2 regions of the Mycobacterium sp. NGS61 genome follow, and region 2 is predicted to be linked to the other one. Evidence: riboswitches for the same ligand, from Rfam matches in the RefSeq annotation. Region 2 holds a riboswitch; the other holds the start of a gene.
What was found. A riboswitch is a leader RNA that binds a small molecule or an ion and turns the genes downstream of it on or off. The one in region 2 is predicted to bind magnesium.
Positions count from the first base shown of each region.

Region 1: linked by a shared signal. The riboswitch ahead of AC5Y3Z_RS05930 (Rv1535 family protein) and the one ahead of AC5Y3Z_RS07375 (PPE family protein) in region 2 are both predicted to bind magnesium.

Region 1 covers NZ_JCALCL010000002.1:264,121-267,533, reverse strand. Annotated here, with positions in the region: gene ileS (isoleucine--tRNA ligase) at 1-1,119, opposite strand, end outside; gene AC5Y3Z_RS05930 (Rv1535 family protein) at 1,426-1,647, opposite strand; M-box (ykoK) riboswitch at 1,907-2,076, opposite strand; gene AC5Y3Z_RS05925 (NAD(P)H-dependent flavin oxidoreductase) at 2,409-3,413, opposite strand, start outside.
Region 2 covers NZ_JCALCL010000002.1:613,506-616,918, reverse strand. Annotated here, with positions in the region: gene AC5Y3Z_RS07375 (PPE family protein) at 146-1,333, opposite strand; M-box (ykoK) riboswitch at 1,650-1,823, opposite strand; gene AC5Y3Z_RS07370 (PPE family protein) at 1,933-3,090, opposite strand; gene AC5Y3Z_RS07365 (PPE family protein) at 3,178-3,413, opposite strand, start outside.

The sequences.
Region 1 (3,413 bases), 350 kb from region 2:
AAAGACGTGCTGGCCCTGGTAATCCGGCACGGTCGCATCGAATCGGCCTTTGGCGTCGACCGGGGTGACCGCCCTGATCCCGGCCGCATCCCCCACCGCCATGTCGTCCTCGCCGTACGCCGGAGCCATGTGCACCAGACCGGTGCCGTCCTCGGTGGTGACGAAGTCGGCCGGCAAGACCTGAAAGGCGTTGGGCGAGTCCAGGAAATAGGCAAACGGCGGTAGATAGCGGGTGCCGAGCAGCTCCGAGCCACGCAGTGTCCCAAGCACTTCGGGCTCCTCGCCCAGTTCGCGCGCATAGGCGGACAGCCGCGGCTCGGCCAGCAGGTAGCGTCGCTCGCCGGCCTGCACATGCACGTATGTCACGTCCGGGTGCACCGCGACCGCGAGGTTGGAAGGCAGCGTCCACGGCGTCGTCGTCCAGATCAACAGATAGGTGCCGTCCAGCGGGCCACCCTGAACGCGGAACCCGACCGTCAGAGCCGGGTCCTGCCGGCTCTGGTAGACGTCGTCGTCCATCCGCAATTCGTGGTTGGACAGCGGGGTCTCGTCGCGCCAGCAGTACGGCAGCACCCGGTAGCCTTCATAGGCCAGGCCTTTGTCCCACAGCTGTTTGAACGCCCAGATCACCGACTCCATGTAGCTGAGGTCCAGTGTCTTGTAGTCGTTGTCGAAGTCGACCCAGCGGGCCTGGCGGGTGACGTACTGCTGCCACTCGTCGGTGTAGCGCAGCACCGACGCGCGGCAGGCGTCGTTGAACGCGGCGATCCCCATCGAGTCGATCTGGGACTTGTCGGTGATGCCCAGCTGTCGCTCAACCTCCAGCTCGGCGGGCAATCCGTGGGTGTCCCAACCGAATCGGCGCTCCACCTTGTCGCCGCGCATGGTGCGGTAGCGGGGCACGATGTCTTTGACGTAGCCGGTCAGCAGGTGTCCGTAGTGCGGCAGACCGTTGGCGAACGGCGGACCGTCGTAGAACACGTATTCGGTTGCGCCGTCCCGATTTGCGATGCTGGCACGGAAGGTGTCGTCGCGGAACCAGTAGTCGAGCACCTCGAGTTCGAGGGCCGGAAAATCAGGCGCCCCGGCAGCGAGTTTCGGATAAACCCGATCGGTCACGTACGTCGTCTCCCTCTAGCCACCTCTGGCCGGGGACGACGATGCGCTGGTGCGCAAGCGCCGCGGTACCACCCCGCTTGCCACGCTGGCGCGTGACCGCTCAAGAGGGCTGTGACGGGCCCACCCGTTCGGTTCTACTGGGCCGTACCGGCTGTTCTTCCGAAGGCTCCCCGGTGATGGCCGGATCAACGCCAATTGGATTCTAATGGCGAATGGAACTGCACGACTCCGAGGGACTGGCTCACCGCAGGACGCGCCTGCAGTCGGCTAGTCCCTCGGAGTCCGCGGTTGGTCGATATCCATGCGTCACGCCTGGACTTCGAGCACACCAATGCGCCACAGTGCGGCGTAGACGTGCCGCAGCGGCACGGTGAGCAGGCGGGCGGCGCCGTCGACCAGTGGGTCGTTGCCGGCGCCGGCGACGTCGATGCGGCGGGCCGGCTTCGTGGGCGCGGGTACGTCGCGCACGAGGTGCAGCCGTGGTGCGGCGGTGAGGGTGGTGACTTCGTCGTACAGTGCAGCGGTCATGATCGCCTCCTAGCGGTTGACCAAACGTTGACAGGTGGACCTCAAAGGAATCTTGGTAAGTCCCGTCCCGCAACGGTTCCGGTCGGAGGAAGTGAGCGACTCAGCCGCACACGTCGCGCCGAAGACCGGTCAGGGACGAAACATCCGGATCTCGACCCGGACTGCCACTGGAACTCATGCGTCCCTCACCTCCTCTCAGCCACGACACACATGTTGTCTGGGTGCACGAAGGAGAACAGAATCCGACCATCGTCGGATATCCGCACCCCTCTCGTCAGAGCTTTGGCACTACCCGACGTGTCCGGTAAACCGGAAGCCACCTGGGCTCAACCCTTAAGCCGGGAAGAGCTGTCCTGACCCGGGGCGTCTTTCGACGTTCGGGGTCAGTGGCCTATGTTCGTGTAGCCGCCTCACCTAACGAGGTGCTTGCCTGACCGATAATGCACCACAGGCCCTGCCCGGTCAACGCGCCATCCCGCAGTTTCGCGATCTTTATGTCATCTCCATGCGGGCACACAGCTGTCTCGCAGCCTTGAGGCACCCTGACCTGGGGCGACTGCGACGTGTTCAATGTCACAGTGCGGGTCCCTGTTGGGCGCGAGCGCCCTCAGATGTGCGGTCAGAGGCCGCACTTTGCGGCATTTCGGGGACGCTCGCGCTGAGCGGGTGAGCGGCCCCGTGTCAGGCCACGAGCGACCCCATATGTGCGCTCAACGCCCGCAATCAGCGGCATTCGAGGGACGCTCGCGGCAAGGATGGGGTCAGTCGGCCAGGCTTTCCAGCCGCCCGACGGTGTCGATGTACTCCTCGACCATGTCCAGCACCACCGCGCGGGTGGGCCGCACCCGGTCCAGGGAACCGACCACCTGTCCGACGAAGTAGGTCGCCAACTCGCGTGCCTTCGCGCCCGGATGTGCCGCGGCCTGATTGATCCGCACCTGCGAATCGGTGACCAGGGCGGTCTGCAGTGGCATTCCCAGCGGCGCGGGGGTGTCGGGCCGCTCCCATTCATCGGTCCAGGCGGTGCGCAGCATCCGCGCCGGCTTGCCGGTCATCGAGCGCGACCGCACCGTGTCCGAGGAGGTGGCGGCCAGGAACTTGTCCTTGACCACCGGCGCGGTCTCAGCTTCCTCGGTGGTCAGCCACACCGATCCGCACCACACGCCTTCGGCGCCCAAGGCCAGCGCCGCGGCGATCTGGCGGCCCCGGGCGATGCCACCCGCGGCCAGTACCGGAGTGGGCGCCACCGCGTCGACCACTTCGGGCACCAGCACCATGGTGGCCACGTCACCGGTGTGTCCGCCGGCCTCGGTGCCCTGGGCAACGATCAGGTCTACCCCGGCCGCGGCGTGCCGGCGCGCATGTTCGGTCGTTCCAGCCAGCGCGGCGACCAGCACGTCGTGGCGGTGCGCCCGCTCGACAAGGTCGCGCGGCGGCGGCCCGAGCGCGCTGGCGATCAACCGGATGTTGTGGGCGAACGCGACCTCCAGCAGAGGCTCGTAGCCCTTGGGCGAGATGTTCAGACCGCCACGCACCGGTTCGTCGTCGGCGGCCTGACCTACCTCGTACCGGTTCAGCAGCTCATCGACGAAGGCGCGATGCTCCTCCGGCAGCAGGTCTTGGGCCTGCCTGGAGTTGATCCCACCGGTGTCGGCGCCGACGTACTTGGGCGGCAACAACAGATCGACGCCGTAGGGCTTGCCGCCGGTCTGCTCCTCGATCCAGGTGAGTTCGCTGTCCAGACGTCTGGGACTGTGCGCGGTGGC
Region 2 (3,413 bases):
CACCGCCCGGCAGGCTCTCTCTGACTCGAGGAAAAACGTACGCATCACGAGGGCACACGGTACGTCCTGATGCCTGCTACCCGGCTGTCTCGTACCTGACGGTTCGCTGAGAGCGCTGTTTTGCCTGGTTAGGTGGCTGTGCGTGCTATCCGGCCGCGGGCGAGCGGGCCACGACCGTGGGGCGGAACCCGTATTGCGGGACAGCCCGGCCGAAGGGTTGACCCGCGAGGTTGCCCAGCGGCACCCCCGGCATACCGGGCGTGCCGGACGGCGGCGGCGCGACCATCGGGGTGCCACCGAGCGCGGAGTGCAGGGCGCCGGGCGGTGGGGTGGCCGCAGCCCAGGCCGGGGGCACGGACAGTTTGCCGACCACGCCGGAACTGCCCGACCCGAGGGCGGTGAGACCGCGCGTTTCCAGCGGCACGGCGCCCCCGCCCGCGCTCGGTACCAGCACCTGCGCGGCGTCGGCCACGTCGGTCATCGCTGCGCTGCCGAACAAGCTGGAGAGGGTTCCTATCGTGGCGCCCGGGGTGAACAAACCGGTGGAGGTGATCGTGTTCCACACGTTCGCGTTGGGGCCCCATGCGGCCATGAACTCCGACCAGCTCGACGTCCCGGAACCGGTGAGCGCGGTGGTCGCGAGGTCGGCCAGGCCGCTGCCGCCGTCGGCACCGGAAAGCCCCTGCAGTGCGCTCGGCACGGCGGACATCAGCTGCGACAGAGCGCTGTGCTGGCCGAGAGCGGACGTGTCGGCCGCCTGACTGACCGCGGCCGCCTGGGCCGTGAGACCGCTGGGGCTGGTGATCTGCTGCGGCGCGACGAACTGGTCCAGGTCGGTGGCTGCCGCCGAGGCGCCGGCGTAGCCGTACATCGCGGCGGCATCCTGGGCCCACATCTCCAGGTACGCGGCTTCGGTCGCCGCGATCGCCGGGGTGTTCTGGCCCAGGATGTTCGTCGCAACCAGTGCGGCCAACTGGGTGCGGTTGGCCGCGACGAGTGGCGGTGGCACTGTCGCGGCGAATGCCGTCGCGTAGGCGGTCACCGCGGCCTCGGCCTGCGCCCCGGTCTGCTCGGCCTGCACGGCGGTGGCGTTGAGCCACACCACGTACGGCGTGGCGGCGGCAGCCATCGAGGCCGCCGCGGGCCCGAACCATTCGTCACCGGCCAGCGCGGACAGCACAGCTTCGTAGGTCAGCGCGGTGGCGCGCAGCTCGGCGGCCAACCCGTTCCATGCCGAAGCTGCAGCCAGCATCGGCGCGGCACCGGCGCCGGCGTACATGCGCGCGGAGTTGACTTCGGGTGGCAGAGCGGCAAAGTCCAGTGCGGCGGTCATCGGTGGTCCCCCTTGAGTTCACCCCTGCTGGGGCACGAAACCCGGGTCGCCAAGAACGCAATTCCACGCCTTTTTCCGCGCGCAATTAATACGCGCTTCGCGATATCAGCGAGCGCCGTTTGCGGCTATCAGAAATGCGATTCAGGCGGCGATGCCGGTGCCCGGGTCGGATCGAAACGAAATGGTCGTCGATTTCGAATACGGACTATCGTCGGGACTCATTCCGCTCTCACCTCCTCAGGGCCGTGGCATGCGGGGATGCCGGGTGCACGACGCATGGGATGAGAGTCCAGCGGGCACGACGGCCCACCAGATCACAGCACCCCTCTCGACAGAGCTTCGGCACCACACGGCGTATCCAGCAGTAATGCTGGAAGCCACTTGGGCTCAACCCTTAAGCCGGGAAGAGCTGTCCTGACCCTGGGCGTCTTTCGACGTTCGAGGTCAGTGGCCTGTGTCCGTGCAGACGCCTCACCTAGCGAGGTGCATGCAGTGGCAATAATGGCACTCGCGACGACCAGAGTCAACTCAGACGTCCCGTCGAATTCGAATTCCGATATTCGAAAGGCGGGAATTGCCGGGACTTTCTTTGGGCGGCGTTATCCCGCAGCCACCGGTCGCGGCATGATTGTCAATCGGGAACCGTAGCGGGGGCCGTTGCCCCAACTCCGTGCGCACGCGTTGGCGGCAGGCAGTGCGGGCATCCCGGGTGCGCCCGCGGCGGATGCCGGAACGGCCGCCGTGCTGCCCGCGCCGGGTACTGCGCCGAACGGCTTCGCTACATCGACGGCGGCCGCCCAGCTCGGCGGAACAGACAGGCGGCCCACCAGGGACGCCTGAGTGCTGCCGGCGGCGACTCCCCCCACGCCGGACGGCGCGGTCGTTGCCGTCATCGCGGCGGCCTCGGCCGAACCGGCGCCGGCGATCTCTGGCTCCGCCCCTTCGACCACCCCGTTGACGTCGGCGACGGCATCGGTCACCGTGGGCACGATCAGTGCCGGCGCCGTATATCCGGCGGAGACGACGCCGTTGAACAGGGAAGAGTTCAAGAAGACCCCGACGGCGTTGCCGTCGTTGCCATCCAGGAAGTTCAGGACATCGACGAGCAGACCTGTCTGCGGAAGTGCGTCAAACGGAGAGGCCGCCGCCGGCGCGGCGAGATCCTGCAGGGTGGCCGGTACCGATGCCATCGCCCGCGCGACCGCGGCGGCTTGGTGGGCCGGACCGGACGGGTCGGCGGTCTGCGCCGGCTCGCCGAACTGTGTCAGCGCGGCAGCCTCAGCCGCGCTGGCGGCGTAGGTGTACATCGCCGTCGCGTCCTGAACCCACATCTCGGCGTACTCGGCTTCGGTGGCCGCAATCGCGGCGGTGTTGATACCCAGAAAGTTGGTGGCCACCAGCGCGAGCAGTCGTGCCCGGTTCGCGGCGACCACGGCGGGGGGAACCGTCATCGAGTACGCGGCCTCGAAGGCCGCCGCAGCTGCTGCGGCGTGACTGGCCGTCTCTTCGGCCTGCGCGCCGGTGCCGCGCAGCCAGTCCAGGAACGGAGCGACCGCGGTCATCATGGCGGTCGATGCCGGACCCAGCCAGCCGTCGTCGACCAATGTGGACAACACCGATTCGTACGCCGTCGCGGTCAACCGCAGCTCGTCGGCCACCGCATCCCAGGCCGTCATGGCGGCCAGCATGGGCGCCGAGCCCGGCCCGGTGTGCATGCGCAGCGAATTGACTTCAGGGGGGAGGGCTCCAAAATCCAATGCCAGCACCTCCTTCAAACCGACCGTCCGTCGGTAACCGCCGGTGTTGCGGAACCGATCAGCGATATCGCGGTTGTCTCCCCCCTGTCATCCAGCGGCCGGTGGGCGTCCCATGATCGTCGGCCGGAATCCGTAGCGCGGCGGACTGCCGAAGTTGTTGCCGGACATGCCGAGTAGCGGCATCCCCGGTGCGCCGGGCAGACCGGCCGCCGCCGCTGGGACCACTGCGTTGCTGGTCCAACCCCCGCCCGGCGCCGCGGTACCGGCGTAATTGGCCACCGCGCTCGCCGCTGTCCAGGTCTGGGGCACCGACAAACGTCCGA